Regions from separate parts of the Mycolicibacterium aubagnense genome, predicted to be linked through region 1. Evidence: riboswitches for the same ligand, from Rfam matches in the RefSeq annotation. Region 1 holds a riboswitch; each other region holds the start of a gene.

Region 1 (10,539 bases):
ACGGGGCGCCGCATCGGCAGCAGCGCCAACAGCGCCAGCAGCGGGAGGAGCGTGAGCCCGCCGAACAGCCCGATCCGGTAGGGGGTGTTCAGCGCGAACGTCAGCGTGACGATGCCCGCGGTGCCGGCCGGCAGCACCCAGCCCTGTTGCCACCCGTTGATGGTCACCGGGGTGAGCATGGCGCCGCCCGCGGTGTGGGCGGTCCAGCCGGGGTTGACGCTTTCGGGGACCACGAGCACCCGCTGTACGGGCGACGGGGCCACGTCCACCTCGCGGTGATCGGAGGTCCACGTCTTCAGCTGCGTGGGAGTCGTCCCGGCGCTGTGGATGTGGGCCGCGAGCGGGCCGGTCAGGCGGGCGCCGACGACGGTGAAGTTCGCGCCCGGGTTGATGAGGAGCTCTTGCTTCCCGGCCGGCAGTTGCAGCGGCTCGGACTGGCACGGCTGGGCCGCGATCGGTTCGCCGTCCAGCAGCGCGCCGACGGTGGTGTGCACCGAGGTCTGCAGGAACTGGCCGGCGATCGCGACGATCGGACCCCGGCCACAGGGCAGCGTGATGGCGCGCCGCCGGTTGGCGGCGGCATCGGCGGGCGCGATCGGTGCGCCGTGGTCGTCGAGGGCGGTGACCTCGGCCAGACCAGGCGGCTTCACCTGGTCGAATCCCAGTGCGGTGCGGTCGATCAGGTCGTGCCAGTCGAGGATCGACAGCTTGATGGTGTCGGTCTTCGCGGGCGTCAGCTGCAGGGTCTGTGGTCCGTCGCCGATCCGTCGCACCTGCGGCCCGGTGCCCAGGTCGACGGCGACGACGGTCGGATGCGCCGGCAGTTCGGAGGCGCTGGGCACGAGCCGCAGGGCGCTGACGGTCGTCGGGGTCGGCAGGTGCACGGTCAGGTTGGCGCCGTTGCGGAATTGCACGATGCCCTGCGGGGCCACCCAGGCAGTGCGCGGGTCGCCGTCGGTGGCGGCGTAGGCCGAGCCCGCGATGTCGATGACGTCTGAGTCGCCGGTCGCCCGGGTGGTGCCGGGCTGGCTCACCAGGTCTGCCAGGTGCGGGCCCTGCCTGGCCTGCACCCACACCGTCGGCACGACGGCCATGGGCGTCGGCACGGTGAGGGTGCGGCTCATGTTCACGGGTTCTTCGGGCGACTGGGCCATGGTGGCGGCGCACCGGACCCCGTTCGGTCCCTCGGCGCAGCCGGGCCGGCCCAGCTGGTCGTTGCCCAGATCCCATTGCGCGACAGCCGATCCCGCGGGCGGACCGGGTACGTCGACGGTGTGCCGCAGGCTCACCGCATGGGCGAAGCCGGACGCGTCGTACTGCGTCACGGAGAAGTCGGTGATGCCGAACTGCACGCCGGGGGACCCGTCGTCGGTGCCGGTCGCGGTGAACCGGACCCATGAGGTCTCGCCGTAGGGCAGGGCGGCCGTCAGCGGCTTGCCCGGCTGGTCGAAGCGAATTGTGCTGGTGCCGTTGGCTGTTGCCACCTCGATGCGGCGCACCTGAGCCCCGACGGCGGTGGCGCTGGGCGTCAGGGTGATGGTCGCGTTGGTCACCGGATGGTCGAAGTCGACCTGAAGCCATTGCCCCACAGCGGTTTGCAGCGAGCTGGACACCCAGCTGGTCGAAGAGTCGCCGTCGATCGCGGCGGCCGGCCCGGCTGCCGTCGCCACGTTGGGTAGCGCAGTCGAATCGGACGACGAACTCGAGGTGGTGATCCGTCCGCCCGGCCACGCGCCGTACGCGGGAGTGGCGCCGGGGCTGGGGTAGTCCATGACGCGGTTGAAGGTGCGTCGCGGATCGTCGGGCGCGCGCACCGCCGACGAGTGGTCGTCGACGCGCCCGTAATCGGTCTCGCGGACCAGCGGGGTGTCGGTGACGGTGACCTCGGGCACCGGCAGCCCGGCCTGCTGTGCGTCCTGAGTCAAGATCATGGGGCCCAGTGGTTTTCGTCCCATGAGGCGCCGGCGCTCGTCGATTCGCAGCAGGGATTCGGGCCCGCCGTCGACGCGGGCCATGGTGTCGGCGTCGGCCAGGTAGGGCTGGGTCGGGGTCGTGCCCGCCACCCGGTAGATCTCGACCGCGGGGTAGCGCGGCCGCAGGCCGCTGTCGGAGACGAAGCCGTCCAGCGTGCCTGCGCCGACCGGGTCGCCGAACTGGGCCACCTTCGTCAGGCCGGGGGATCCGTCGATGGCCCGGTGTACCAGCAGCGGCCGGGCGGACCGCGAGTTGTCGGGGTCCAGGTCATTGCGCACCACGACGAACGAGATGCCTTGGCGGGCAAGGGTATCGGCCAATCCCGCGGATGGCCGCCCGGTGGCGAACAGGCGCTGTACGGAGTCCAGGGCGCGGATGGTTGCGGGCGGGGTCAGTGGAATCGAGTCGCGCACACCCCAGGCGCCGTGCTCCAGTACCTGCAGCGGCTCGTCGTGCGTGTTGCCCCAGACCTGATTGGCGAACGGCGCGCCCGGTGCGACCAGCACCCGGCCCGGTGTCTCGGCGTTGTGTGCGTCGAGCCAGTCCGCGGTCTGGTGCCAGTACTGCGGAATGGCGCGATAGGCGCCCGGCGCGGCCAGGCGGCCCGTCCACGCCAGCGATGTCCCCGCGGCCAGCGCGGTCAGCAGCACCACTGCCACGGCCATCCTCTTGTCCCGCTCGAGGTGGGCGAACGCGTTGATCCATTCCCGGCACGGTGCCGTGCCCGGCAGCGGAATCCGGCCCAGCACGTGGGCCAGGCCCAGCGCCAGCGGCAGCCGCAACACGGGCTCGAGCTTGTGCACGTTGCGCAGCGGGGTGCCGGCGGCGTCGAGGAAGGTCTGCACCTGGTGCGCGATGGGGGAGCCCAGGCCACCCGAGTACGCGACCGCCAGGAGCAGGAGGCCGAGTAGCAGCATCGAGATCAGCCGGCCGCGGGCCGGCATGCTGCGCATCGCCAGACCGGCCATGCCGCCCGCCGCCACCAGGGTCGTGGCGAGCACCGCCACCGAACCGGTGACCAGTGACGAACCTGCCGTCGCGTTGGTCGCGACGAACGCCGTCCAGCCGTAGGTGCCGCGCAGCACCTCGGTCAGCGACAGCCATTGGGTCGTGACCCCCGACGATTCGATGAAGTCCAGGAACGGCGGGCTGATCCGGCCGAGCAGCACCAGCGCCACCGCCCACCACACGATGGCGAGCAGCGTGCAGCCGAACCACCATGCCGTGAAGCGCCACCACCGCCGGTTGGGCCGGTGCCCGGCCCACCAGACGATCGCGGCGAGGCAGCCCGTCAACGTGGCGACGGCGTTGACGGCGCCCATCAGCGCGACGGCGGCGGCCGAGCGCGCGGCCAGCTGCCGAATTCTCGGGTCCCCGCGCAGCGCCAGGATCACCGGCAACAGCACCCACGGCGCCAGCATCATGGGCAGCGTCTCGGACGAGATCGCGCCCAGCGTCGTCAGCGCGCGTGGCGACAGGGCGAATGCCACCGCGGCGAGGACGCGGGACGAGCGGCTGCCGATGCCGAGCGCTTCGGCGACGCGCACCACGCCCCAGAACCCGACGACCAGCAGCAAGGCCCACCACAGTCGTTGGGTCACCCAGCCGGGCAGGCCGATGGCGTCACCGAGGAGGAAGAACGCGCCGTGCGGGAAGAGGTAGCCGTAGGCCTGGTTCTGCGACTGCCCGAAGGGGAGGTCGCTGCTCCACAGGTTGGCCGCCCGCGCGAGGAAGCGCGCGGGGTTGGCGGTGAGATCGAGTTTGGTGTCGGGCGAGACCCGGCCCGGTGACTGGGCGAACGTCAGGACCAGTGCGGCCGCGCTGACGACCCATAGGCAGCGCCGGGAGAGCGGCGCCGCGGGATCAGCTGCGGTTGCCGTATTCGACCCGGTTGAGCACCGATGACGCTGGATCGCCCGATTGCAGCGTCGGCTTGGTGTTCTGCTCCAGCATCAGCGTGGTGCCGAAGACCGCTGCGGCGCCGAGCAAGAGACCGACCACGATGCTGGCTCCGGCGGGCACGAGGAAGCGGTCCATGGCGCCCAAACTAGCATGACGACCTGCCTGCTTCCGTGTTCGCCAGCCTACTCACACGTGATCGCGGGACCGAGGCGCCCTCGTCCCGCGACTAGGCTCGGTGCCCATGTCCCTGCACCGAACCCTCGGCGTACTGGCACTGGTGTCCGGATTGGTGGCGGGTTGCTCCTCGTCGTCCGACCATCCTGCTGCGTCCAGCACGTCCAGCCCGGCCAAGAGCACGGCCTCCTCCAGCAAGCCCATGGACGCCCCCGCGCCGACCGCCCCGCCGTGCGATCCGCACGCCCTGCTCAGCACCCTCACGCTGCGGCAGAAGCTGGCCCAGTTGCTCATGGTGGGCGTCAAGGATGCCGCCGATGCCCGTGCCGCGGTGACTCAGCAGCAGGTCGGCGGCATCTTCATCGGGAGCTGGACGGACCTGTCCATGCTGTCCGACGGCACCATCGGTGCGCTGCAGGCCGCGTCAGGTGCGCTGCCGCTGGCGGTCAGCATCGACGAAGAAGGCGGCCGGGTGTCCCGGCTGAAGAAGCTGATCGGGCCGCAGGAGTCGGCGCGCGTCCTCGCGACGACCAAGACCCCGGCCGAGGTCCAGGCCATCGCCAAGGACCGCGGGCAGCAGATGAAGGACAAGTTCGGCATCACCGTCGACTTCGCGCCCGACGCCGACGTCACCGAAGAAGCTGATGACGAGGTGATCGGAGACCGCTCCTTCGGCTCGGACCCGCAGAAGGTGACCGAGTACGCCGGCGCCTACGCCGCGGGCCTGCGCGAGGCGGGGCTGGTTCCGGTGCTCAAGCACTTCCCCGGTCACGGCCACGGCTCGGGCGACTCGCACACCGGGGGCGTGAAGACGCCGCCGCTGGAGGCGCTGAAGGACAACGACCTGGTGCCGTACCGGACGTTGACGACGCAGCAGCCCGTCGCCGTGATGGTCGGGCACCTGCAGGTGCCCGGCCTGACCCTCGGCGACGACCCGGCCAGCCTCAGCAAGCCGGCCTACGACCTGCTGCGCAGCGGCCAGTACGGCGGCCCGCCGTTCGACGGCGTCGTGTTCACCGACGATCTGACCGGCATGGCTGCCATCAGTCAGCACTTCGGCGTCGCTGACGCGGCGTTGAAGGCGCTCCAAGCCGGCGCGGACGTCGCGCTGTGGATCACCACCGACGGCATCCCGGACGTGCTGGACAAGCTCGAGGCGGCCGCGCAGGCCGGGCAGCTGGACCAGGCGCAGATCGACAAGTCGGTGCTGCGGGTGGCGGCCATGAAAGGGCCGGGCGCGAAATGCGTGAAGTGAGCCTTGTTTTGAATACCCTGATCTGATGGCAGGTGGAACCAAGCGGCTGCCGCGGGCCGTCCGCGAACAGCAGATGCTCGACGCCGCCGTGCAGATGTTCTCGGTGAACGGCTATCACGAGACCTCGATGGACGCGATCGCCGCGCAGGCCGAGATTTCCAAGCCGATGCTGTACCTCTATTACGGCTCGAAGGAAGAGCTGTTCGCCGCGTGCCTGGATCGGGAGCTGACCCGCTTCGTCGACACCGTCCGGGCGGACATCAACTTCGCCCAGAGTCCGCGCGACCTGCTGCGTAACGCGGTGCTGTCGTTCATGACGTACATCGACCGCAACCGGGCGTCCTGGATCGTGCTGTACACCCAGGCCACCAGCTCGCAGGCGTTCGCCCACACGGTGCGCGAGGGCCGTGAGAAGATCATCGACCTGGTTGCCCGGCTGCTGAGTACCGGTACGCGAAACCCGGAGCCGGACAGCGACTTCGAGATGATGGCCGTGGCCCTGGTGGGCGCGGGTGAGGCCATCGCGTCGCGGGTGAGTGCCGGTGACACTGATGTCAACGATGCCACCGAGCTGATGATCAACCTGTTCTGGCGCGGCCTGAAGGGCAAGCGCGCCGAGTCCTGATCCGCGCGCCGAGCGTGAGCTTGTGTTCGAAAAATCTGCCGAACTTCGACCATGAGCTCAGTTTCGAGACGGCTGGTATGGTCCGCTTGAGCCAGTCGAACCCAACGCGGTTGGGTCAGGGAATCCGGTGCGAACCCGGAACTGACGCGCAGCGGTGAGGGGGACAGGCGGAGCAACGGCCACTGGCCCCATGTGGGCTGGGAAGGCGCTCCGGCTGGATGATCCCGAGTCCGAAGACCTGCCGGCTCGGGCTCTCGCGGCCTGGCGGTGCGAGGACCCCCCACGGATGGACTCCGCGACCCGAGTCCCGGATCGGAAGGCGCCGCCGTGTCTCGACGTACCATTGTCCTTGTCTCACTGATTGTTTCGCTGGTCTGCTCATGTGGCGGACCGCGCGCGACCGGAACTCTCAACGCCGGAACGGCCGGCTATCCCGTCACGTTGCAGAACTGCGGACGCACGGTGACGGTGACAGCGCCACCGCGGCGTGCGGTGTCGATCAATCAGCCGGCCAGCGAACTGCTCCTGGCGCTCGGGCTCAGCGACCGCATGGCCGGTACCGCATCCTGGAGCGACGACGTGCGGCCCGACCTCGCCGACGACAACGCCAAAGTGTCTGTGCTGAGCCGAGAATTTCCATCGTTCGAGCGGGTGCTCAAGGAGAAGCCAGACTTCGTCTACGCGACGTTCGACTGGTCGTTCACCGATCAGGGCGTCGCCCCGCGGGATCGGTTCGAGCGCCTCGGGGTGCCGACGTACCAGTCCTCCAGCGAGTGCGGTGGCCAGGACGCGGCGCAGCAGCGCGCGTTGACCCTCGACGACATGTACGCCGAAATCCGCGACCTTGCCGAGGTTTTCGATGTTCCTGAGCGCGGTGAAAAGTTGGTGTCGACATTGCGGACCCGGATGGCGACCGCGACAAACGGCCTCAAAGCCGACGACGTCTCTGTGATGTGGTGGTACGCCGGTACCAGAACTCCATACATCGCGGGCTGCTGCGGTGCGCCCGGGATCGTCACCGCCGCCGTCGGAGCGCGCAACGCGTTCGCCGACAACCGGCAACTGTGGCCCGAGATTTCCTGGGAGGCCATTCTGCAACGCGATCCCGATGTGCTGGTCCTCGCCGATCTCACCCGGGGCAAGGACGGTGACAGCGTCGCCGCCAAGATCAAGTTCCTCGAAACCGACCCCGCGGCCAGCAAATTGAGGGCTGTGCGGGAGCGGCGGTGGATCGTGCTGCCTGCCAGCGCGATGGACCCGTCGCTGCGCAACGTGGATGCCGTCGAGACCTTCGCATCCGGGCTGCGCGCGTTCGGGCTGGGCGGAAAGTCCTGACGGCGGTGCGCACCACCGGGATGGTGATGCTCGGCCTCGCGGTCCTGGCGCTGTCGATCGCGGCGGCGATGATCATCGGGCCCGCCGACCTCGGGTTCGGCGACGTGTATGCCGTCGTCGCGCAACATGTTTGGGGCCGTCCAGCGGATATCACACCGATCGACGACGGCATCGTGTGGGAGCTGCGGTTGCCACGGGCGCTACTGGCTGCCAGCTGCGGTGCGGGCCTGGGTATCTGCGGGGCGATCCTGCAGTCGCTGATGCGCAACCCATTGGCCGACCCGTTCATGCTGGGCATCTCCTCCGGTGCATCCACGGGAGCGGTGCTGGTGGTGGTGGCGGGTATCGGTGGTGCGCTGACGCTGTCGGGCGGTGCTTTCATCGGTGCGGTGATCGCGTTCGTTCTGGTCCTGGCGCTGGCCGCCGTCTCCGGCGGCGGGCAGGACCGCGTACTGCTGGCCGGAGTCGCTGGTACCCAGCTCTTTTCGGCGGCCACGGCGTTGGTGGTGTTCTCTTCCGCCGACGCTCAACAGACCCGCGGAGTGCTGTTCTGGCTGCTCGGCTCGCTGGCCGGGGCCGGCTGGTCTCAGGTGGCGCTGTGCGGTCTCATCTGCGCGGTCTGCCTGGCGATCTGCTGGCTGCATTCAGATGCCTTGGATGCGTTCGCTTTCGGTCGTGACGCGGCCGCCGCGTTGGGTGTCTCGGTGCGGCGGGTCCGGGCCGTCTTGTTGGCGACCACGGCGCTGCTTACGGCCGTGCTGGTGAGTGCGGCCGGCGCAATCGGTTTCGTCGGACTGGTATTGCCGCACGCGGCTCGGATGATCGTCGGGCCGTCCCACCGCCGGCTGCTGCCGGTCACCGCGATCACCGGCGCCATCTTCCTGGTCTGGGTCGACGCGGCGGCCCGCACGGTATTCGCGCCCCAGGAATTGCCGGTCGGCGTGGTGACGGCGCTCGTCGGTGTGCCGATCTTCATGTGGATTCTGGCTCGCCGCAGGAGGTTTCGGTGACGGCCTCGATCGCGGCGGAATCGGTCAGCTGGTCGGCCGGTGGACGGCTCGTCATCGACGGGGTGTCCCTGACGGTGGCCGACGGTGAGACGCTGGGGTTGCTCGGGCCCAACGGCGCCGGCAAGTCCTCATTGTTGCGCCTGCTCGCCGGACTGCGGCATCCCGACGGTGGGGCGGTCCTGCTCACCGGACGTTCACTGGCCGGCCATCGGCGCCGCGCCGTCGCGCAACGCATCGCGGTGGTCGAGCAGCAGGTCGGCACGGAGTTGGACGTGACCGTCGAGCAGATTGTGCGGTTGGGCCGAATTCCGCACCGCGACATCTGGTCTGGCGATACGGAGGCCGACAACCGCGCCGTCGAGCGTGCCCTCGTGTACACCGAGACTGCCGGCATGCGCGACCGGGACTGGCGGACGCTGTCCGGCGGTGAACAGCAGCGGGTACAGATTGCCCGGGCGCTCGCTCAGGAGCCCCGTGAACTGCTGCTGGACGAACCCACCAACCATCTCGACATCCGCCACCAGTTCGAGTTGCTCGCGCTCATCCGTGCGCTGCCGGTGACGGCGGTGGTGACGCTGCACGACCTCACGCTCGCGGCACTGTTCTGCGACCGGCTCGTCGTGCTCGACAAGGGGCGGGTTGTGGCGGCCGGTACCCCCGCCGAAGTGCTTACTGCCGAATTGATTTCGTCGGTCTACGGCGTCGCGGCTCGCGTCGTTCCCGACGGCGCCGGCAATGGCCGCCCGTCGGTCCAACTGCTCCCGCCCGATACCCGCCCAATGTGAAGTAGATCGCGAGAAATCGCTGGATCTTCGCGATCTACTTCACGCTGAGCAGCGCCCTGCACCAGCTCGCGAGTTACAGCGCGGTGACCGTCGCGGTCAGGTGCGGGTAGCCCTTCGACAGATTGCGCAGCGCGAGCTCCCAGCCGTCGCCGTCCTGTGAGACGTACAGCCCGACCTTGGCCGGCAGCAGCACGGGCTTCCCGAACTTGACGGAGTACCGAACGGCGTCCGGAAGCTGGCCCTCGATGTTGGCCAGAACCGCTGCGGCGCTGAACATTCCGTGCGCGATCGCGGTCGGGAAGCCGAACAGCTTGGCGCCGATGGAGCTGGTGTGGATCGGGTTGTGGTCGCCGCCGATGTCGGCGTAGTGCCGAATCTGGCCGGGGCTGATGCTGATGACCGCGTTGGGCGGCGGCAGCTTCGGCTGCTTGACCGGCTCGGGCTTGGGCTCGCCCGACAGGCTGGTCCGCTGCTGGTGCAGAAACGTGGTGACCTGGCTCCACACCAGATCATTGCCGACCTTGATGTCGGTGATGATGTCGACCAGCAGACCCTTGCGGTGCTCGCGCAGGTTCTCCGCGCGCACCGCGACGTCCAGTTTGTCGGTGACCTTGATGGGCCGGTACTGGGTGATGTGGTTCTCGATGTGCACCGAACCCATTGCGGCGAACGGGAAATCGAATCCGGTGACCAGCGACATCATGGTCGGGAACGTCAGCGCGAACGGGTAGGTCAGCGGCACGGTGTCGCCGAACCGCAGCCCGGTCACCGCGGCGTACTCGGCAACATTCTTCGGGTCGATGGTCAGGCCCGACACCGTGACGGTGCGGGCCGGCAGGGTGGAGCCGCGCGACACGAACGGCAGTGCACCTGCCACCGCCCGCGCCATGTTCAAAAGACCGTTTGGTTGTGCCATGGCTAGTGCCTCCTGTTCTTCGCGCAAGCGCTCATCACGCTCCCAGCAGGGCCTGGCCGCAGACCCGGATCGTGTTGCCGGTCACGGCATTCGACGCGGGGCTGGCGAAGTACGCGATCAGCTCGGCGACGTCGACCGGCAGGCCGCCCTGGAACAGCGAGTTGAGCCGACGGCCGACCTCGCGGGTGGCCAGCGGGATGGCGTCGGTCATCTTGGTCTCGATGAAGCCCGGCGCGACGGCGTTGATGGTGACGCCCTTCTCGCCGAATACCGGGGCGAACGCGTCGGTCATGCCGATCATGCCGGCCTTGGTGGCGGCGTAGTTGGTCTGGCCGCGGTTACCGGCGATACCGGCCATCGACGACAGGCCAACGATCCGGCCGCCTTCACCGATGGTGCCGTTCTCCACCAGACCCTGCGCAAGGCGTTGCGGCGCAAGGAGGTTCACGGCGATCACCGAGTCCCAGCGGGCGTCGTCCATGTTGGCGAGCAGCTTGTCGCGGGTGATGCCGGCGTTGTTGACCAGCACATCGGCCTTACCGCCGTTGATGCCCGAATAGTTC
Region 2 (10,539 bases), 930 kb from region 1:
CCCAGTCTCTTGTTCTCGAGATCGGCGGCGAACCGTTCCGGGTTCGCGAAGACGCCCGCACGCTCTATCACGCGGCTTTGGCGCACGCCGGCAATCACGTCATCACCGTCGTTCTCGACGCCGTCGAAGCCCTGCGCGGTGCGCTGGCGGGTCAGGAACTGCTCGGCCAGGAGCTGGTCACGGGTGACCCGGCCGGCATCGCCGAACGCATTCTCGCGCCGCTGGCCCGGGCTTCCCTGGAGAACGCGCTGCAGCGTGGGCAGAGTGCGCTGACGGGCCCGGTGGCCCGCGGTGACGGCGCCGCCGTCGCTGCACATCTGGGTGCCCTCGTAGAAACGAATCCTGAACTGGCGCAGGCATATCGGGCCATGTCGCTGCGTACCGCGCAACGGGCCCACGCGCCCGATGAGGTTTTCGCCGTGTTGAACGACTCAGGGAGAGCGCAGTGACTGATCGCAGGCCGCCGAAGTTCACCGCCGGCGAGCTGAACCTCTACACCAATCCGACCGACGTGTCGGACGTGTCGCGGGTGCTGCGCTCCACCGGGCGCCGGGTGATGCTCGTGCCGACCATGGGTGCGCTGCACGACGGTCACCTGGAGCTGGTGCGGTCCGCCAAGAAGGTGCCCGGAGCTGTCGTGGTGGTGTCGATCTTCGTCAACCCCTTGCAGTTCGGTGCGGGCGAGGACCTGGACGCCTACCCGCGCACCCTGGATTCCGACGTCGAGCTGCTGCGGGGTGAGGACGTCGACATCGTCTTCGCGCCCAGCGCGGCCGACATGTACCCGGGCGGTCAGCGCACCACGGTGATGCCGGGGCCGCTGGGCGCCGAGCTGGAGGGCGGTTCCCGCCCGACGCATTTCTCCGGGATGCTGACCGTGGTGCTCAAGCTGCTGAACATCGTGCGCCCCGATCGCGCGTTCTTCGGTGAAAAGGACTATCAGCAGCTGGTTCTGGTGCGCCAGATGGTCGACGATCTCGACCTCGACGTGCGTGTCCAGGCGGTGCCGATCGTGCGCGAGAACGACGGTCTGGCCATGTCGTCGCGCAACCGCTACCTGGACGCCGAACAGCGCGAGCAGGCCGGGGCGTTGTCCGCGGCGCTACTCGCCGGCAAGTACTCCGCGCCGCACGGCGCGGCCGCCGCACTCGATGCGGCCCGGGCGGTCCTCGATGAGGTACCCGCCATCGACGTCGACTATCTGGAGGTCCGGGACCCCTGGCTGGGTCCGGCACCGGCCTCGGGCCCGGCCCGGATGCTGGTGGTGGGCCGGCTCGGCAAGACCAGATTGTTGGACAACATCGCCATCGATATCGGCGCATCCGCAGGGATCGACGGTCACCCCACTGTGGGGTCTGCCGCCGACCAGGACGGGAGCCACGAATTACCTTGGAGGAATTGATGTTTCGCACCATGTTGAAGTCCAAGATTCACCGCGCCACAGTGACGCAGGCGGACCTGCACTACGTCGGCTCGGTGACCATCGACGCCGATCTGATGGACGCCGCAGACATCCTCGAGGGCGAGCAGGTCACCATCGTCGACATCGACAACGGCAACCGGCTGGTCACCTACGCCATCACCGGTGAGCGCGGGACCGGCATCATCGGGATCAACGGTGCCGCAGCGCATCTCATCCACCCGGGTGACCTGGTGATCCTGATCGCCTACGCCACCATGGACGACGCCGAGGCCCGCACGTACCAGCCGAACGTGATCTTCGTCGACGCGCAGAACCGGCAGCTCGACTTCTCGCACGACGCCGCGCACGTCCCGGACGGCGTCGACGGCCTGCTCTCGCCGCGGTAACGCCGGTGCTGCTGGCAATCGATGTCCGCAATACCCACACCGTCGTCGGGTTGATCTCCGGCTCCGGGGATCACGCAAAAGTGGTGCAGAACTGGCGGATTCGCACTGAGTCGGAAGTGACGGCCGACGAGCTCGCGTTGACCATCGACGGACTGATCGGTGACGATGCCGAAAACCTGCTCGGCGCAACCGGTTTGTCGACGGTGCCGTCGGTGCTGCACGAAATCCGGGTGATGCTGGACCAGTACTGGCCGAAGGTGCCGCACGTCCTGATCGAGCCGGGTGTGCGCACCGGCATCCCGCTGCTGGTCGACAACCCCAAAGAGGTCGGGGCCGACCGGATCGTCAATTGCCTTGCGGCGTACCAGAAGTACGGCACGGCGGCCATCGTCGTCGACTTCGGGTCATCGATCTGCGTCGACGTCGTCTCGGCCAAGGGTGAGTTTCTCGGCGGCGCCATCGCTCCGGGTGTCCAGGTGTCCTCGGATGCCGCGGCGGCCCGTTCGGCGGCACTGCGCCGGGTCGAGCTGACCCGGCCCCGGTCGGTGATCGGCAAGAACACCGTCGAGTGCATGCAGGCCGGTGCGGTGTTCGGCTTCGCCGCCCTGGTGGACGGCTTGGTGAACCGGGTACGTGAGGACCTCGAGGACTTGCGCGGTTCCGACGGCCACAACGTGACCGTGGTGGCCACCGGGCACACCGCGCAGTTGGTGCTGCCCGACCTGCGGACCGTGCAGCACTACGACAAGCACCTCACGCTCGACGGCCTGCGCATGGTCTTCGAGCGCAACCAGCGCAACTCGCGCCGCTCCTAGAAGAAGGTCCGCACCAGTTCCACCACCCGGTGGTCGGCGTCCAGCACCGGGATGAGCTGCCACTTGTCGAACACCGTGCAGGGGTGGGAGATCCCGAACTCGAGCCAGTCACCGACATCCAGGCTCCGGTCGGCCGGCGCCAGCCGCAGGTAGGCGTGCTGGTCGTTGAGCTTCTCGACGCGGCTGTCGGGCCGTCCGTAGGGCATGGGCAGGTCCTGGTCGAATGACACGTCCCGGCGGCCCATCCCCACGATGGCGAGGTCGGGTTCGGGCCGGGAGAGCACCTGCGCCCATACGCTCAGCGCGGGTTGCAGGTGGCCGCCTTCGGTGCGGCCCAGCGGCGACGTCCGGGCGTAGAGGCCGTCGTCGTGGGTCAGGTAGCAGCCGCTGCGCACCACGGTGTGCACGGACATGCCGTCGGGCCAGCCGGTCAAGATGTCGGCGACCAGGTCGAAGTAGGTGCTGCCACCGGCGGTCACCAGAATCTCATCGGTCTCGAACAGCGGGCGCAGCCGAATTGCCGCGTCGCGCACGGTGTTCAAATACGCGGTCACCGCAGCGACCGCCGACTCGCCGATCTCATGGCCGGTGGCCGCCTCATATCCGGCGACGCCGACCAGCCGCAGCCGGTCCGAGTCCACCACCGCGCGTGCCACCGCGTCCACGGTCTCGGCGTAGCGGCAGCCCGTGCGGCCACCCGGCTGGCCGACTTCGACGCAGACGTCCACCTGGCGGCGCCGGCCCGTCAGTGCGGATGTCATCAGCTGCACGCCCCGGACCGAGTCCACCCAGCACGTCAGCTCGAAATCGGGATTGGCGTCCAGCTCGGCGGCCAGCCAGCGCAGCCCGGTGACGTCGACAAGTTCGTTGGCCAGGATGATCCGGCGGACCCCGAAGGCCCGGAATACCCGGACCTGGCTGATGGTGGCGGCCGTGACGGCCACCGCACCGGCGCCGAGCTGACGGGCCAGCAGCTGCGGGGACATATGGGTCTTGCCGTGTGGCGCGAGTTGCACGCCCCGCCGTCGGCACCAACGCGCCATGGTGACCATGTTGTGCACCAGCGGCTGCGTGCGCAGCGTGCACACCGGCGACACGGCGCCGTCGTCGAACAGGCTGGGCCGCCGACGGCACACCTGGGCAGGGGTCTGGCCCCACCACGAGGACGGCAGGCCCTTGTATTTCCAGTCGATCGGCTCGTGGTCCAGGGCATCGACGGTGGACTGCTCCAAACTGGTGGCCATGGCCTTCATTTAAGCTGGCATTTCGTGAGCGAAGCCGACAGCCCCGACATTCCCGAGCAGTTCCGCATCCGCCAGGCCAAGCGTGAGCGGCTGCTGGCCGAGGGGCGCGACCCGTATCCGGTCGAGGTGCCGCGCACCCACACCCTCGCCGAGCTGAGGGCGGCCTATCCGGAGCTCGCCGCGGACACCGCCACCGGCGACATCGTCGGCGTGGCCGGCCGTGTTGTGTTCGCCCGGAACTCGGGCAAGCTGTGCTTCGCCACGCTCCAGGAGGGCGACGGCACCCAGCTGCAGGCCATGCTGAGCCTGGACAAGGTGGGACAGGAGTCGCTCGACGCCTGGAAGTCCGACGTGGACCTGGGCGACATCGTCTTCGTCGAGGGCGAGGTCATCAGTTCCCGGCGCGGGGAATTGTCTGTGCTTGCCCAGAACTGGCAAATTGTGTCGAAGGCGCTGCGGCCGCTTCCTGTCGCGCACAAGGAATTGAATGAAGAGACCCGGGTCCGGCAGCGGTACGTCGACCTGATCGTGCGCCCGGAAGCCCGCACTGTCGCCCGGCAGCGTATTGCGGTCGTGCGGGCGTTGCGTTCGGCACTGGAGCGCCGCGGCTTTCTGGAAGTCGAGACTCCGATGCTGCAGACGCTGCCCGGTGGCGCCGCGGCGCGCCCGTTCATCACGCACTCCAACGCGCTCGACGCGGATCTGTACCTGCGCATCGCGCCGGAGTTGTTCCTGAAGCGCTGCCTGGTCGGTGGTTTCGAGAAGGTTTTCGAGCTTAATCGGAACTTTCGCAACGAGGGCGCCGATTCCACGCATTCCCCGGAATTCGCGATGTTGGAGACATATCAGGCCTATGGCACATATGACGATTCCGCCATTGTGACGCGTGAGCTTATTCAGGAGGTCGCAGACGAGGCCATTGGCACTCGAATGGTGCCGCTGCCGGACGGCTCCACCTATGACCTCGATGGTGAATGGGCGACCATCGAAATGTATCCGTCGTTGTCCGAAGCCCTGGGTGAGGAGATCACTCCCGATACTTCTGCCGAGTACCTGTGGAAGGTCGCCGAACGACTCGGTGCCGAGATTCCGCGGGACCGCGGATACGGCCACGGGAAATTGATCGAGGAACTGTGGGAGCACACCGTCGGTGATCGTCTTTGGGCGCCGACCTTCGTCCGGGATTTCCCGGTGGAGACCACGCCGCTGACTCGGGCCCACCGCACTATTCCGGGCGTTACAGAAAAATGGGATCTGTATGTCCGGAAGTTCGAGCTGGCCACGGGATATTCGGAGTTGATCGATCCGGTCATTCAGCGTGAGCGTTTCGAGGCCCAGGCTCGTGCCGCCGCTGCCGGTGACGACGAGGCAATGCGACTTGATGAGGATTTCCTTATCGCATTGGAGTATGCGATGCCGCCGACGACCGGAACGGGAATGGGGCTCGACCGCTTGCTGATGGCATTGACGGGGTTGACGATTAGGGACACGGTTTTGTTCCCGATTGTTCGCCGCCAGGCCGACTGAACGGTGTAGTAACCCGGAACTTGTTGAAGGAATTCCAGACCTATGCCAGCATTGTTCTGGCAGAATCGATTCTGCGGTTTTATCGAGGCAGAAGGGTTAGTGTGGGCCGATGGCAAAGAAAGTGACTGTCACGCTCGTCGATGATTTCGACGGTGAAGGTGCGGCGGATGAGACGGTCGAATTTGCGCTCGACGGGGTGAACTACGAGATCGACCTCACCACCAAGAACGCCGCCAAGCTTCGGAATGATTTGAAGAAATGGGTGGAGGCCGGCCGTCGCGTCGGTGGCCGCCGTCGTGGCCGCGCCAGCGCCGGTGCTTCGGGTCGTGGTCGGGCCTCGATCGACCGTGAGCAGAGTGCCGCCATCCGGGAATGGGCTCGTCGCAACGGCCACAATGTCTCCAGCCGCGGTCGTATTCCGGCCGAGATCATCGACGCGTTCCACGCCGCGACGTAGGTCTCCGGGCAACGCAATTCAGTGTTGCCCCCGGATCTTCTGTTCGCTTTCGGCGTAGCGTCGGCGAGCCGATCCGGGAAACGTTTCATATCCGCTGCGCGTTGGCCTTTTCGCAGCGCTGATCGGCCTTGCGAGTAGGGGATACCGCAGGGCACGCAGGCTCGCCGCCCATTAGAGTGGACGGTAGGCGCACAGCGTCGCGACACGCGAAGTGACGCGGCAGGAGCTGCGGCTACGAGGGAGAGCAGGTAACCACCGATGTTTGAGAGATTCACCGACCGGGCCCGTCGGGTCGTCGTCCTGGCGCAAGAAGAAGCCCGGATGCTCAACCACAATTACATCGGCACCGAGCACATCCTGCTTGGCCTCATTCATGAGGGCGAGGGCGTAGCCGCCAAGTCGCTGGAATCGCTGGGCATCTCGCTCGAGGGTGTGCGGAGCCAGGTCGAAGAGATCATCGGCCAGGGGCAGCAGGCCCCGTCCGGCCACATTCCGTTCACGCCGCGTGCCAAGAAGGTGCTGGAGCTGTCTCTGCGCGAGGCGCTGCAGCTCGGCCACAACTACATCGGCACCGAGCACATTCTGCTCGGCCTGATCCGTGAGGGTGAGGGCGTCGCCGCGCAGGTGCTCGTGAAGCTGGGTGCCGAGCTGACCCGCGTGCGTCAGCAGGTCATCCAGCTGCTGTCGGGCTACCAGGGCAAGGAGACCGCCGAAGCCGGTACCGGTGGCCGCGGTGGCGAGACGGGCAACCCGTCGACGTCGCTCGTGCTCGACCAGTTCGGCCGTAACCTGACCGCCGCCGCCGCCGAGGGCAAGCTCGACCCGGTCATCGGCCGGGAGAAGGAAATCGAGCGGGTCATGCAGGTGCTGAGCCGCCGCACCAAGAACAACCCGGTGCTGATCGGTGAGCCCGGCGTCGGTAAGACCGCCGTCGTCGAGGGCCTGGCCCAGGCCATCGTGCACGGCGAGGTCCCCGAGACGCTCAAGGACAAGCAGCTCTACACGCTCGACCTGGGTTCGCTGGTCGCCGGCAGCCGCTACCGCGGTGACTTCGAAGAGCGCCTGAAGAAGGTGCTCAAGGAGATCAACACCCGCGGCGACATCATCCTGTTCATCGACGAGCTGCACACGCTCGTCGGTGCGGGTGCCGCCGAGGGCGCCATCGACGCGGCGAGCATCCTGAAGCCGAAGCTGGCCCGTGGCGAGCTGCAGACCATCGGTGCGACCACCCTCGACGAGTACCGCAAGTACATCGAGAAGGACGCCGCGCTGGAGCGCCGGTTCCAGCCGGTGCAGGTGGGCGAGCCGACAGTCGAGCACACCATCGAGATCCTCAAGGGTCTGCGCGACCGGTACGAGGCGCACCACCGCGTGTCCATCACCGACGGTGCGCTGGTCGCTGCCGCGACGCTGGCCGACCGGTACATCAACGACCGGTTCCTGCCGGACAAGGCCATCGACCTGATCGACGAGGCCGGCGCCCGCATGCGTATCCGCCGGATGACCGCTCCGCCAGACCTGCGCGAGTTCGACGAGAAGATCGCCGACGCCCGCCGGGAGAAGGAATCGGCCATCGACGCGCAGGACTTCGAGAAGGCAGCCCGGCTGCGCGACTCGGAGAAGACGCTGGTCGCCCAGCGCGCCGAGCGCGAGAAGCAGTGGCGTTCGGGCGATCTCGACGTGGTCGCCGAGGTCGACGACGAGCAGATCGCCGAGGTTCTGGGCAACTGGACCGGCATCCCGGTGTTCAAGCTGACCGAGGCCGAGACCACGCGTCTGCTGCGCATGGAAGACGAACTGCACAAGCGGATCATCGGGCAGGTCGACGCCGTCAAGGCAGTCTCGAAGGCCATCCGGCGTACCCGCGCCGGCCTGAAAGACCCGAAGCGTCCGTCGGGCTCGTTCATCTTCGCCGGCCCGTCCGGCGTCGGTAAGACCGAACTGTCCAAGGCGTTGGCGGAATTCCTGTTCGGCGACGACGACGCGCTCATCCAGATCGACATGGGCGAGTTCCACGACCGCTTCACCGCGTCGCGGCTGTTCGGTGCCCCTCCGGGCTACGTCGGCTACGAAGAGGGCGGCCAGCTCACCGAGAAGGTGCGCCGCAAGCCGTTCAGCGTGGTGCTGTTCGACGAGATCGAGAAGGCCCACCAGGAGATCTACAACAGCCTCCTGCAGGTCCTCGAAGATGGCCGCCTGACCGACGGTCAGGGTCGCACCGTCGACTTCAAGAACACCGTGCTGATCTTCACCTCGAACCTCGGCACCAGCGACATCAGCAAGGCGGTTGGTCTCGGCTTCACCCAGGGTGGCGGCGAGAACAACTACGAGCGGATGAAGCTCAAGGTGCACGACGAGCTGAAGAAGCACTTCCGCCCGGAGTTCCTGAACCGTATCGACGACATCATCGTGTTCCACCAGCTGACGCAGGACGAGATCGTCCAGATGGTGGAACTGATGATCGGTCGGGTCGGCAAGCAGCTCAAGGCCAAGGACATGGCCATGGAGCTGACGCCGAAGGCCAAGGCGCTGTTGGCCCGTCGTGGTTTCGATCCGGTGCTGGGGGCGCGGCCGCTGCGTCGCACCATCCAGCGTGAGATCGAGGATCAGCTGTCGGAGAAGATCCTCTTCGAAGAGGTCGGCCCGGGTCAGTTGGTCACCGTCGACGTCGACAACTGGGACGGCGAGAGCAACAACACCGAGGATGCGGTGTTCACCTTCGCCGGCCGTCGCAAGGAATCGGCCGACTTGGCCGAGGCCGCGGCGACTACTGCTGCCGAATAACGGATCGCGAAAAATACCCTCCCCGAACATCGGGGAGGGTATTTTTCGGTGGGGTGTATGTTGATCCCGGTATGGCGGTGCATGGAAGTCGGTGAGAATCCGGCACGGTTGCGCCACTGTGAACCCCCCCGGGGGTGAGTCAGATCTTTCGCCGTCGTACAGAACCGAACACGTAGGGGCGCATGACCCCATAGGAGGTTTGACCATGACGAGCATTTCGGTTTCTTCCAAGCCGGGTATATCCGCCGAATCCCACCGGGCACTGTCGGCCACGCGGGTGGCGGTGCTGCTCGGGATCACCATCTTCTTGGCGGTGCTGGCGTACTACCTCGTCGGTGTCGACGAGGGCATGATGTCGATGTTCGGCAAGACCGTCGTGGTCCACGAGTGGGTGCATGACTCGCGGCACTTCCTCGGCTTCCCCTGCCACTGATCCAGGGGACTTTTGTGGAAATCCGCGTCATCGGGCGCGGAGCCCTCGCCGGCCTGTTCGCCGGCATCTTGGGGTTCCTGTTCGCCTGGATTTTTGCCGAACCCATCATCGACAAGGCCATCGACTACGAGTCCGGCCGCATGAATGTGCTGTCGACTGTCCACGCGGCCATGGGGCACCCCGTCGAGCCGGACGGGCCGGAGTTGTTCAGCCGATCCATTCAGTCGGGTATCGGCGCGGCCACCGGAATCATCGCTTTCTCGGTCGCGATGGGTGCCTTGGTCGCCGTCGCGTATCTGGTGCTGCACGGCCGGTTCGAGGTCCGGCCGAAGGTGCTGGGCTGGAGCGTCGCAGGTTTCGGCTTTCTCGGCGTATACCTGCTGCCGTTCGTGAAATATCCGTCGAACCCGCCGGCAGTCGGCCACGAGTTCACCATGGAGGCCCGCGGCTTCCTGTACCTGGGCATGGTGTGGGGGTCGTTGACCCTACTGGGGCTCGCGGTGTTCACGGCGCGCAAGCTGTCCCGCAAGGTCGGCTGGGCGCGTTCGGTCGCGATCGCGGTGGTCGGGTTCTTCGTGGTGTACGGCGGGCTGTTGGCGGCGCTGCCGTCGCTGGGTGAGCTGTCGGCCAACATCGAGCACTCCGGCGAGTTCGGCTTCGCGCGCGCCGCAACCGAGACGCCGCAGCCGATCACCAACACGTTCCCCACTCCGGTGACGGTCGACGGCAAGGTCTACGCCCCCGGCCAGCTCGTCTACCCGGGCTTCGACGCCGACCTGTTGTGGAAGTTCCGGTGGTACTCGTTGATCGACCAGGCGTTGATCTGGACGGTCATCGGGCTGGTGTTCGGTGGGCTCGTCGAGCGTTACCTCGGGGGCGGCAGGAAGGCCGCGACGGCACGGGACGTCGCACCCGCCGTCTGACGATTCGGGTCGTTGCGCACTACAGTTCGACGCGTACCGACGGAGAAAGGCTGCAACATGCTGGTTGTCACGACGAATGACTTGCCCGGCTGGGAGATTCAGCGCGTCTGCGGTGAGGTGTTCGGCCTGACCGTGCGCTCCCGGAACGCCTTCGCGCAGATGGGCGCCGGCTTCAAGGCGATGTTCGGCGGGGAGCTGCAGGGCATGACCAAGAACCTGGCAGAGAGCCGCAACGAGGCCATGGGCCGGCTCATCCAGGAATGTCAGGCCCGCGGCGGCAACGCCATCATCGCGATGCGGTTCGACACCACCGAGATCGGCGATGTGTGGACCGAGATCTGCGCGTATGGCACTGCGGTGCAGGCGGTCCCGGTCACCGACGCCGCCCGCTACACCGCGCAGCAACTGGGGTACGGCGGCTGAGCCGACTTTTTGCTCGGGTGCTAGCGGGTCAGATAGGCGTACTCGTCTGCCGGCGCGGCGACCCGATCGAGGGCAGCCACCGCCAGCGTCGGAATACCGTGGTCGGTCGAATCGCCGGTGGTGG
Region 3 (10,539 bases), 940 kb from region 1:
CCAGACCACACAGTGCGGCGACAGCTGTCCCGGCGACCAGTGCATAAACAATGAACGGATGGCTCAGCACGTTGCCGTGTCTCCCGCCGACTTTGTGGTTGAAACCCGCTGTGGGGCAATGGTTGTGCTGCATCGATCAGCGCGCTGTCGACTACGATCCACCAGCGCCCGGGTGGCTGCTGCGGCCAGATAAATCGCGAACGCAAAGGTGGAGACCCAGAAACCGATCGGATACGGCCAGAAGAACGCGCACCCGATACCCAGCCACGTCACGGTCAAGGCGATCACCACCGAGAGCGCAATCCCGTACCCCGGGTGGGCCGTGATGCTGAACGCTGCCGCCGCCGGGGCCACCAGCAGCGCGAAAACCAACAGGCTGCCGGTGATTTGGCTTGCGCCGGCCGCTGCGGTGCCCAGTACCACCATGAACATCACCGACAGCAGCCTGGTCCTGACCCCGCCGGCGGCCGCAGTGTCCGGGTCGATCGAGGACCACAACAGTGGCCGCCCGATGATCGCCATCAGCGTCAGGCACACCACCGCGGCGGCCAGCAACACCACAACCTGCTGCCCGGTAACCCCGGCGATCGTGCCGAACAGCAGACTTGTCAGCCCGCTCAAAAAGCCGTGATACAAACTGACAAACAATAATCCGGTGGCCAGCGCAAAGGCCTGAACGGTGCCGATCACGGCGGATTCCTCGGTGAACCCGCCCAGACCGCCGGCGCGGTTCGCGGGTGAGAACGCGACGATCGCAATCGCCGCCGCGATACACGCGACGAAATAGCCGTATCCGGTCGCCACGCCGAGCCACGCCGCTGCCGCCGCCCCTGGAAAACCCACCATGGCCAAGGTGTGTCCGGCGAAGCTCTCCCGACGCAGCACCATCATCCAGCCGATGACCCCGGCCACGATCGCCACGATGGTGCCGGCTTGCAATGCGGTGACGATGAACGGGTACGCCAGCATCTGTCGGAGGTCGGCGAGCAGGTCCCAGGTCGGTTCCACGCTGTTCACGTCATGCTTCCGCGGTGTTCCGGCGGCACGTCTGGTTGGCCGACGACGAATACCCGGCCCGAACTGTCCCGGAGCACTTCAATCGGCATTCCGTACAGCGCGCTGAGTTGCTCGGCGGTGATCACCTGTTGAGGTGTGCCGCTGACCGCCGTGCCTCCGGCGAAATAGATCACCCGGTCCAGATACGGCAGGATCGGGTTGACGTCGTGCGCCACCATGATGACCGCGACGCCCTGCTCGCGGCAGATGTCCCGCACCAGCGCGCTGATGCCCGCCTGACTGGGCACGTCGAGGCTGTCGAGTGGTTCGTCGAGCAGCATCAGTTGCGGACGGCGCAGCAGAGCTTGGGCGATCAAGAGCCGTTGTTGTTGGCCACCCGAGCACTGTCCGATGGGCCGGCGGGCGTAGTCACCCCCGCCGACCCGCTCGATCGCCTCGGCCACCAGCCGCTGCTGCAGCTGAAACTGCCGGGGCCGCACCAATCGGGTGAGCCACGGAATCGGAACTCCCCAGCGAGTGCCGTCCAGTCCAAACCGCACGATGTCCACGCCCCGGATCCGCAGGTTGGCATCGAACGCACGGCGTTGCGCCACATACGCGATCCGACGATTGGCACGGCCGGGGCGTTCATCCAGCACCTCGAGCTGGCCGCCCACGGGCGTCAGCCCGAGCAGTGTTCGCAGGAGCGTCGACTTACCGGACCCGTTGGGTCCCAGCACGGCGACGAATTCGCCTGCAGCGATGTCGATGTTGACATCGGACCAGATGGTGCGGCCACCCAGGGTCGCCGACGCACCGCGCATTTGTACGACTCTGCGTACGGATTGTTTTGGTGCGGTGGACAATTCGTCGTCTAATCGAGCGGTGGCCGGTTCCATTTCTACTTGCCGGTGGCGGCGTGCAATGCGTCGGCGAGCCCAGACAACTGTGCGGTCTGCCAGTCCTGGAACGACGCGTTGGCCGGCGCAAGCGTTTCGGTCACCGTCGCGACCGGGATGTTCTGCTTGCGTGCGGCGTCCACCTGGGCCGCGATGTCCGGCGTGCTGTTCTGGGTGTTGTAGACGTACGTCTTGATCGCCTTGGATGCGATCTGCTGATCAACGGTCGCCTTATCCGCCGGGGAGGGATCGGTGCCCTCGCTGATCGCCTTGAGGAAATCCGGCGGGGTAATGAGGTTCAGGCCCAACGCATCTGACAGTGGTGCGAAGATCGATTCGCTGGCCCCGACGGGCGTGCCCGCGTACTTGGCCTTGATCGACGCGATCTGGTTGTGGTAGTTGGCCAGACCCTGGTTCAGAAACTGGTCATGCTGCTGGTCGAAGTAGCCGGCGTCGTTCGGGTCGGCCTTCTTGTAGGCAGCTGTGATGGCATCGACGACCTTGACGACCGAAGCGGGCGAGTACCACTGATGGGGGTTGCCGCCGTCGGCCACCCCGACCACCTGGCCGACGGTCACTTGGGCCCGCTGGGGATTGGGATTGGCGGCCACCAGCTTGTCCGCCCAACTGTCGTAACCGATTCCGTTGTTGATCACCACGGCGGCAGTTGCCACCGCCCGACCGTCGGCGGCCGAGGGCTCGTAATCATGTGGGTCGGTAGCGGGATTCGTGATGAGCGACGTCTCCTGGACATGGTCGCCACCGAGCTGAGCGGCGATACTGCCCCACGCGTTGATCGTCGCCACCACCGCCAACTTGACCGGCGATGCGGTGCTGCTGCCCGCCGAGTTCGAGGTCGAGGTGGCGGGGCTGCTCCCACCACCACAGCCCGACACCATGAGCATCGCCGCCACCGCACCGGCCGCAGCTATGGAAAGACCAAGGTTTCGCGAACCGTGCATGGCTACGCCTCCGATATGTGAAAATGATTGTCATTTGCGATACGCAAGGTAGCACTCGACCTGCCGCATGGGAATCCGTGCGTTCAAACTGACAGCCGACCCCCAGAAAGGGCCACGGCCATAGGGGTGTCGGCGCTGTGCCTGGCGCCGTCACGCAGCTGGCTGTCGTCGTCCGAGGTGACAAGGTAATCTCCGGAGCGCAGCTGGTTTGCCAACAGCGCTTCGGCGTTTGAGGCATCGAATGGCGGGTAATCGCCATGAGAGGGAACCCGGTGAGAATCCGGGACTGTCCCGCAGCGGTATGCAGGAACGACCGCCGTCAACCGCACTGGTTCACCCCGAACTGGGAAGCGACGGCCATTAGGTGCACCCGAGGGTGCGCGCCTGCGAGTCCGAAGACCTGCCAGCTGTGCCGGATGCGCCGCGTCCGGCGGTGCATCGCCTCGTGGAATGGGCTGATCGCCGAGGGCGGTCTCGGCTGCCCTCGATGGATGTCCTTGGGCGGTGCGCACTTCCGTCGCATGTGAAGGACGTCAGTTGTCAACACCATTCACCGCAACCATTCTCGGTGCGCCTCGCATCGGCCCGAACCGGGAGCTGAAGCGGGCCGTCGAACGGTACTGGGCGGGCCGGATAGATCGGGCCGCGCTCGAAGAGATCGCCGCAGGACTGCGTCGCGATGCCCTCTCGGAGCTGACTCGAGCCGGCCTGGATTCCGTTCCCGTCAACACCTTTTCGTACTACGACCAATTCCTCGATACTGCGGCGCTGCTCGGTGCTCTGCCGAACCGGGTGCGCGGCGTTGCCGACGACCTGGACCGCTACTTCGCCGCGGCACGCGGCACCGCGGATATCGCCCCACTGGAGATGACCAAGTGGTTCGACACCAATTACCACTACCTGGTCCCGGAGATCGGTCCCGACACCGCGTTCACGCTGCATCCGGAGAAGGTGCTGTCCGAACTCAAAGAAGCCCGATCGCAAGGGGTTCCGGCCCGCCCGGTAATCATCGGGCCGATCACCTTCCTGGCGCTGAGTAAAGCGGTCGACGGCGCGGGTGCGCCCATCGAGCGCCTCGGTGAGCTGCTGCCGTTGTACACCGATTTGTTGGGCCGGCTGGCCGATGCCGGAGCCGAGTGGGTCCAGGTCGACGAACCGGTGCTGGTCACCGACATCCTCGACAATGGTCCTGAACTGGCCGAGCAGGTCTATACCGCGCTCGCGGGTGCAGCCAAGCGCCCGGCGATCCTGGTGGCGACGTACTTCGGTGAACCGGGCGCCGTCCTGCCGGCGCTGGCCCGTACCCAGATCGAGGGTGTTGCAGTCGATTTCGTCGCCGGTGGGGACCAGTCGATATCGGGCCTGGCGGACAAACTGTTGGTGGCAGGTGTCGTCGATGGTCGCAACATCTGGCGCACCGACCTGCACGCGGCCCTCGCCCGGCTGGATGGGTTGGTCGGAAGTGCTGCGGCGGTCGCGGTTTCGACGTCGTGCTCGACGCTGCATGTGCCGTACTCCCTCGAGTCGGAGACAGAACTGGACGATGCGCTGCGCAGCTGGTTGGCATTCGGTGCCGAGAAGGTCGAAGAGGTCGCGACGTTGGCGACGGCGCTGCGCTCGGGCCGCGACTCGGTTGCCGCTGAGCTGGAGGCGTCCAGCCGGGCAGTCGCATCGCGGGTGCGGGACCCCCGTCTGCACAACGACGAGGTCCGGACCCGGCTGGATGCGGTGCTGGCCGGCGGTCTCGGCCGCGGCCCCGCAGTCGAGCGGCGTAAGGCGCAGGACGCGCGGCTCGATCTGCCGTCGCTGCCGACCACCACCATCGGCTCGTTCCCGCAGACCGTCGAGATCCGCAAGGCGCGAGCCGCACTGGTGGGCGGCGAGATCGACGAGACCGAGTACACCAACCGGATGAAGGCAGAGGTCGAGACCGTCATCCGGTTGCAGGAGGACCTGGGCCTGGACGTGCTGGTGCACGGCGAGCCCGAGCGCAACGACATGGTGCAGTACTTCGCCGAGCAGCTGGACGGCTTCTTCGCCACCAAGAACGGTTGGGTGCAGTCTTATGGCAGTCGTTGCGTGCGCCCGCCGGTCCTGTTCGGCGACGTCACCCGCAGGCAGCCGATGACGGTGGACTGGGCGACGTATGCACAGACGCTGACCGACAAGCCCGTCAAGGGCATGCTCACCGGTCCGGTGACCATCCTGGCCTGGTCGTTCGTCCGCGATGATCAGCCGCTGGCCGACTCTGCCAATCAGGTGGCACTGGCCATCCGCGACGAAACGGTCGATCTGCAGTCCGCGGGTATCGCGATCATCCAGGTCGACGAGCCGGCACTGCGTGAGCTGCTGCCGCTGCGGGACGCCGACAAGGCGGCCTACCTCAAGTGGGCGGTGGATGCGTTTCGTCTCTCCACCTCGGGAGTCAGTGATGCCACCCAGATCCATACCCACCTGTGCTACTCGGAGTTCGGTGAGGTCATCGGTGCCATCGCCGACCTCGATGCCGACGTCACGTCCATCGAAGCGGCGCGTTCGCACATGGAGGTGCTCGACGACCTCAACGGGATCGGGTTCGCGAACAGCGTCGGTCCGGGTGTGTACGACATCCACTCGCCACGCGTTCCGACCGCAGACGAGATGGTGACGTCGTTGCGCCATGCGCTCGGTGCCGTTCCGGCGGAACGGCTGTGGGTCAACCCGGACTGCGGTCTGAAGACCCGTAAGACCGATGAGGTGACCGAGTCGTTGCGGCACATGGTGCAGGCCGCGCGGTTGGTGCGCGCTACGGGGTAGTTCAAACACAGTGCCCCGGAATCTGATTCGGATTCCGGGGCACTGCCGTTTACTGCATGACCAGAAATACATCTCACGGTCGACGCCTTCTGCTTCATAGGCTGGTATCGGAACCTGATCGGAGACGGAGAGATGTCGAGAATTGTGCAGTTCGCCGAATACGGCACGCCCGGGGTCCTGCGAGTGGTCGATGTGCTGCCTCCGGTGCCTGGACCGACTCAGGTGCGTATCGCGGTACGCGCCGCCGGGGTCAACCCGATCGACTGGAAGATCGTCGCCGGCTACATGCGTGAACTGATGCCTCTTGAGCTACCCGCAGGCGTGGGGTCCGACGTGGCTGGTGTCGTTGATGCCGTCGGATCTGAGGTCACCGAATGGGCGGTTGGCGACGAGGTCCTGGGCCGGTCGACGACCGGGTCGTTCGCCGATCATGCGCTGGCAGAATCTGCCGATATCGTCCGCAAGCCCGCCGGTGTCGCCTGGGAGGTGGCGGGCTCGCTGGCGGGCGCCGGGGGCACCGCGTACGCCGTGCTGAAGAAGCTTGACGTCAAGCCAGGTGAGACGCTGCTCATCCATGCGGCAGCGGGTGGAGTGGGCACGTTTGCCGTCCAAATCGCCAAGGCGCAAGGCGTCAATGTCATTGGTACGGCGAGCGAATCCAACCACGAATACTTGCGTTCGCTCGGCGCGACGCCGGTCACCTATGGCGACGGTCTGCTCGAAAGGGTCCGGGCCGTCGCGCCCGAGGGCGTCGACGCCGTGCTCGATGCCTCTGGCCGCGGGGAGATTCCGTTGTCGATCGAACTCACGGGCAATCCGGCGCGCGTTCTCACGCTGGTCGCCTTTGACGCGGCCGGCACCGGCATCCAAGTACATGCCGGTGGTGCGGGCAGCGAATTGGGTTCCGCCCTCAGGGAACTCGCCGCACTCGCAGCGCAGGACCGACTCGTCGTCTCGATCAGTCGGACCTATCCACTCACCGAAGCTGCCGCCGCACTGTCCGCGAGCACCACGGGCCATGGTCACGGCAAGCTTGCCGTCGTGCCGTGACCATGGCCTCGGTCAGCTCACCACGACAAGTAGGTCACTACCCTCGACGCTTGCGGTAGGAGCCACCGCGATCCGCTTGACGGTGCCGGCCTTCGGTGAAGTGATCGCGGCCTCCATCTTCATCGCTTCGATGGTTGCCACCGTCTGACCGGCCGCTACGGCGTCCCCGACTGCCACTCCGATGGTGACCACGCCCGCGAAGGGTGCGGCGACATGATCTGGGTTGCCCCGGTCCGCTTTCTCGGCGGCCGGGACGGCGCTGTCGATCAGCCTGTCGCGCACCAGGATCGGGCGCAGCTGACCGTTCAACAGGCACAGTACTGTGCGCATGCCGCGATCGTCGGGTTCGGAGATGGCCTCCAGCCCGATCAGCAGCTCGACACCCTTCTTCAACCTGACCCGGTGCTCCTCGCCGTGGCGCAGCCCGTAGAAGAACTGGTTGGCGCTCAGGCTCGAGGTATCGCCGAATTGCTCCCTGTGCGAGACGAATTCGCGGGTCGGCCCGGGAAAGAGTAGCCGGTTCAGCGCGGCGCGGCGGCGGGGTCCCGGCGCGGCGAGTTCGGCGTAGTCCTCGACGGTGAGTGCGGCACTCGACCTTTGTTGCGCCCGGCCCCGAAGCGCCTTGGTACGCAGCGGCTCCGGCCAGCCACCGGCCGGGTCGCCGAGTTCGCCACGGAAGAAGCCGATCACCGAGTCCGGGATGTCGTAACGATCGGGATCGGCCGCGAACTCCTCGGCACTTATCCCGGCACCGACCAGCGCCAGCGCCAGGTCGCCGACCACCTTGCTCGACGGGGTCACCTTCACCAGCCGGCCCAGGACGTGATCCGCTCCGGCATAAGCGTTCTCGATGTCCTCGAACCGGCCGCCCAGCCCGAGGGCAACGGCCTGGGTGCGGAGGTTGCTGAGCTGACCGCCCGGTATCTCATGGGTGTAGACGCGGCCGGTCGGCGCCGGCAGCCCGGCCTCGAACGGGGCGTACACCCGGCGCAGCGCCTCCCAGTACGGCTCGAGCTCACAGACGTTGGTCAGCGAGAGGCCGGTGTCGTGCTCGGTGTGAGCCGCGGCTGCGACGATGGACGACAGCGCCGGCTGGCTGGTGGTCCCGGCCAGGGGAGCCGCGGCACCGTCGACCGCTGAGGCGCCTGCCTGCCAGGCGGCAAGGTAGGTCGCCAACTGGCCACCCGGGGTGTCGTGGGTATGAACGTGCACCGGCAGATCGAACCGGGACCGCAACGCTGACACCAGGGCTGCCGCGGCAGGTGGCCGCAACAGCCCCGCCATATCCTTGATCGCCAGCACATGCGCGCCGGCGTCGACGATCTGCTCGGCCACCTTGAGCCAGTGATCCAGCGTGTACAGCGTCTCGCTCGGGTCGGTCAGGTCACCGGTGTACGACATGGCCACTTCGGCTACCGCGGAACCGGTTTCGCGTACCGCATCGATGGCTGGGCGCATCGATTCGACGTTGTTGAGCGCGTCGAAGATCCGGAAGATATCGACACCGGTGGCCGTGGCTTCCTGCACGAACGCCGACGTGACCGACACCGGATACGGGGTATAGCCGACGGTGTTGCGTCCGCGTAGCAACATCTGCAGGCAGATGTTGGGCATCGCCTCCCGCAGTGCGGCGAGTCGCTCCCACGGGTCTTCCTTCAGGAAGCGAAGGGCCACGTCGTAAGTCGCGCCACCCCAGCATTCGACGGACAGCAGCTGCGGCATCATGCGGGCGACATATGGGGCCACCTTCACCAGGCCCGACGTCCGCACCCGGGTGGCCAGCAGCGACTGGTGGGCATCGCGGAACGTGGTGTCGGTGACCCACAGTCGCGGCGATTCCAGCAGCGCAGCCGCAAAGCCCGCTGGCCCCAACTCGGTCAGCAGCTGCTTGCTGCCCGCCGGTGCCGGGATGGACAGATCGATGTCCGGCAGCTTGTCGCGCGGATACACCGTTGACCGCCGCACACCGTGCGGCTTGTTGACCGTGACATCGGCGAGGTAGTTGAGGATGCGGGTGCCGCGGTCGCTCGGGGTATGGGCGGTCAGCAGCTGTGGCCGTTGGTCGATGAATGCGGTGGACACGTTGCCCGCAGCGAAGTCCGGGTCGTCCAGAACCGCCTGCAGGAACGGGATGTTCGTCGACACCCCGCGGATGCGGAACTCGGCAAGGGCCCGGCGGGCTCGCGTGACCGCGGTGGCGAAGTCATGGCCCCGGCAGCTGAGCTTGACCAGCATGGAGTCGAAATGCGCACTGATCTCGGCACCGACGTTGGTGCCGCCGTCCAATCGGACTCCGGCGCCGCCGGGACTGCGGTAGGCGGTGATGCGGCCGGTGTCCGGCCGGAACCCGTTGGCGGGATCCTCGGTGGTGATCCGGCATTGCATTGCGGCGCCGCGGATCCGGAGCGTGTCCTGGCTCAGTCCGAGATCGGTCAACGACTCGCCGGAAGCAAGCCGCAACTGGGAAGCCACCAGGTCCACATCGGTGATCTCCTCGGTGACCGTGTGCTCGACCTGAATGCGGGGATTGCACTCGATGAACACGTGGTGCCCGCGCTCGTCGAGAAGGAACTCGATGGTGCCGGCACAGAAGTACCGGATGTGGCGGGCGAATGTCACTGCGTCAGAACAGATACGGGCCCGTAGTTCGTCGGTGAGATTGGGCGCCGGCGCCAGCTCGATCACCTTCTGGTGCCGACGCTGCACACTGCAGTCCCGCTCGAAGAGATGGATCACCTCGCCGGTGCCGTCAGCCAGGATCTGCACCTCGATATGGCGCGGATTGAGGACCGCCTGCTCGAGGTAGACCATCGGGTCACCGAATGCCGATTCCGCTTCCCGTGAAGCCGCTTCGATGGCCTCGGCCAGATCGGCGGGTGCGGCCACCCGTCGCATGCCGCGGCCACCGCCGCCGGAGACCGCCTTGACGAACAGCGGGAATTCCATATCGGCTGCGGCCGTGAGCAGATCGCCGACCGAGGACGATGGGTCGGATGAGGCGAGCACTGGCAGGCCGGCGGCCCGGGCCGCCGCGATGGCACTGGCCTTGTTGCCGGTGAGCTCCAACACGTCGGCGCCGGGGCCGACGAAGGTGATGCCGGCGGCCGCACAGGCCGACGCCAATTCCGGGTTTTCCGAAAGGAATCCGTACCCGGGGTAGACGGCGTCGGAACCGGACAGCTGGGCCACCCGGATGATCTCTTCCACGGACAGGTAGGCCCGGACCGGGTGCCCGGGTTCGCCGATCTGATAGGACTCGTCGGCCTTCAATCGGTGCGGGGAGTTCCGGTCCTCGTGTGCGTACACCGCCACCGTCGCGATGCCCATTTCATAGGCCGCCCGGAAGGCCCGGATCGCGATCTCGCCGCGGTTGGCGACGAGGACTTTGCGGATTGCGCGCTCAGGCAATGGAACGTTGTGGTTGGCCCGAGTATTCGCTCAGGGGACGGATCAATGCGTTCGACGCCGCCTGCTCCATGATGTGTGCCGTCCAGCCGGTGATCCGGGACATCACGAAAAGCGGTGTGAAGACCGGGATGTCGAAGCCCATCAGGTAGTAGGCGGGCCCGGTGGGGAAGTCGAGGTTCGGCTTGATGCCGGTGGCGGCGAACATGTCCCGCTCCAGCACGTGGTAGATGTCCAGCCACTGTTGCCCACCCCGCGCCGCCACCACCCGCTCGAAGGCTGCCTTCATCGTGGGGACCCGTGAGTCGCCGTTCTTGTAGACACGGTGGCCGAAGCCCATCACCTTGTCCTTGCGGGACAGCTTGCCGTGCAACCACTTCGCGGCATTGTCGGCGGAGCCGATCTCCAGCATGTCGTGCATGACGGCTTCG

The links. A riboswitch is a leader RNA that binds a small molecule or an ion and turns the genes downstream of it on or off. The one in region 1 is predicted to bind cobalamin.
Region 2: it holds a riboswitch for cobalamin, as region 1 does, so the genes downstream of both, G6N59_RS13795 (CbtB domain-containing protein) here and G6N59_RS18000 (ABC transporter substrate-binding protein) in region 1, are expected to answer to the same signal.
Region 3: it holds a riboswitch for cobalamin, as region 1 does, so the genes downstream of both, metE (5-methyltetrahydropteroyltriglutamate--homocysteine S-methyltransferase) here and G6N59_RS18000 (ABC transporter substrate-binding protein) in region 1, are expected to answer to the same signal.

What each region holds. Positions count from the first base shown of each region.
Region 1 covers NZ_AP022577.1:3,713,274-3,723,812, forward strand. The annotation lists gene G6N59_RS17980 (alpha-(1->3)-arabinofuranosyltransferase) at 1-3,785, opposite strand, end outside; gene G6N59_RS17985 (DUF2613 domain-containing protein) at 3,838-4,011, opposite strand; gene G6N59_RS17990 (glycoside hydrolase family 3 N-terminal domain-containing protein) at 4,118-5,305, shown strand; gene G6N59_RS17995 (TetR/AcrR family transcriptional regulator) at 5,331-5,930, shown strand; cobalamin riboswitch at 6,006-6,190, shown strand; gene G6N59_RS18000 (ABC transporter substrate-binding protein) at 6,258-7,265, shown strand; gene G6N59_RS18005 (FecCD family ABC transporter permease) at 7,286-8,275, shown strand; gene G6N59_RS18010 (ABC transporter ATP-binding protein) at 8,272-9,060, shown strand; gene G6N59_RS18015 (MaoC/PaaZ C-terminal domain-containing protein) at 9,134-9,976, opposite strand; gene G6N59_RS18020 (3-oxoacyl-ACP reductase) at 10,011-10,539, opposite strand, start outside.
Region 2 covers NZ_AP022577.1:2,784,844-2,795,382, reverse strand. The annotation lists gene G6N59_RS13835 (Rossmann-like and DUF2520 domain-containing protein) at 1-449, shown strand, start outside; gene panC (pantoate--beta-alanine ligase) at 446-1,402, shown strand; gene panD (aspartate 1-decarboxylase) at 1,402-1,809, shown strand; gene G6N59_RS13820 (type III pantothenate kinase) at 1,815-2,624, shown strand; gene G6N59_RS13815 (alanine racemase) at 2,621-3,868, opposite strand; gene lysS (lysine--tRNA ligase) at 3,893-5,395, shown strand; gene lsr2 (histone-like nucleoid-structuring protein Lsr2) at 5,505-5,852, shown strand; gene clpC1 (ATP-dependent protease ATP-binding subunit ClpC) at 6,111-8,636, shown strand; adenosylcobalamin (AdoCbl) riboswitch at 8,692-8,839, shown strand; gene G6N59_RS13795 (CbtB domain-containing protein) at 8,842-9,069, shown strand; gene G6N59_RS13790 (CbtA family protein) at 9,084-9,992, shown strand; gene G6N59_RS13785 (YbjQ family protein) at 10,050-10,415, shown strand; gene G6N59_RS13780 (TIGR03943 family putative permease subunit) at 10,436-10,539, opposite strand, start outside.
Region 3 covers NZ_AP022577.1:2,768,800-2,779,338, reverse strand. The annotation lists gene G6N59_RS13755 (metal ABC transporter permease) at 1-70, opposite strand, end outside; gene G6N59_RS13750 (metal ABC transporter permease) at 64-1,017, opposite strand; gene G6N59_RS13745 (metal ABC transporter ATP-binding protein) at 1,014-1,820, opposite strand; gene G6N59_RS13740 (metal ABC transporter solute-binding protein, Zn/Mn family) at 1,898-2,857, opposite strand; cobalamin riboswitch at 3,087-3,279, shown strand; gene metE (5-methyltetrahydropteroyltriglutamate--homocysteine S-methyltransferase) at 3,395-5,653, shown strand; gene G6N59_RS13730 (NADP-dependent oxidoreductase) at 5,786-6,703, shown strand; gene G6N59_RS13725 (pyruvate carboxylase) at 6,716-10,111, opposite strand; gene G6N59_RS13720 (bifunctional 2-methylcitrate synthase/citrate synthase) at 10,104-10,539, opposite strand, start outside.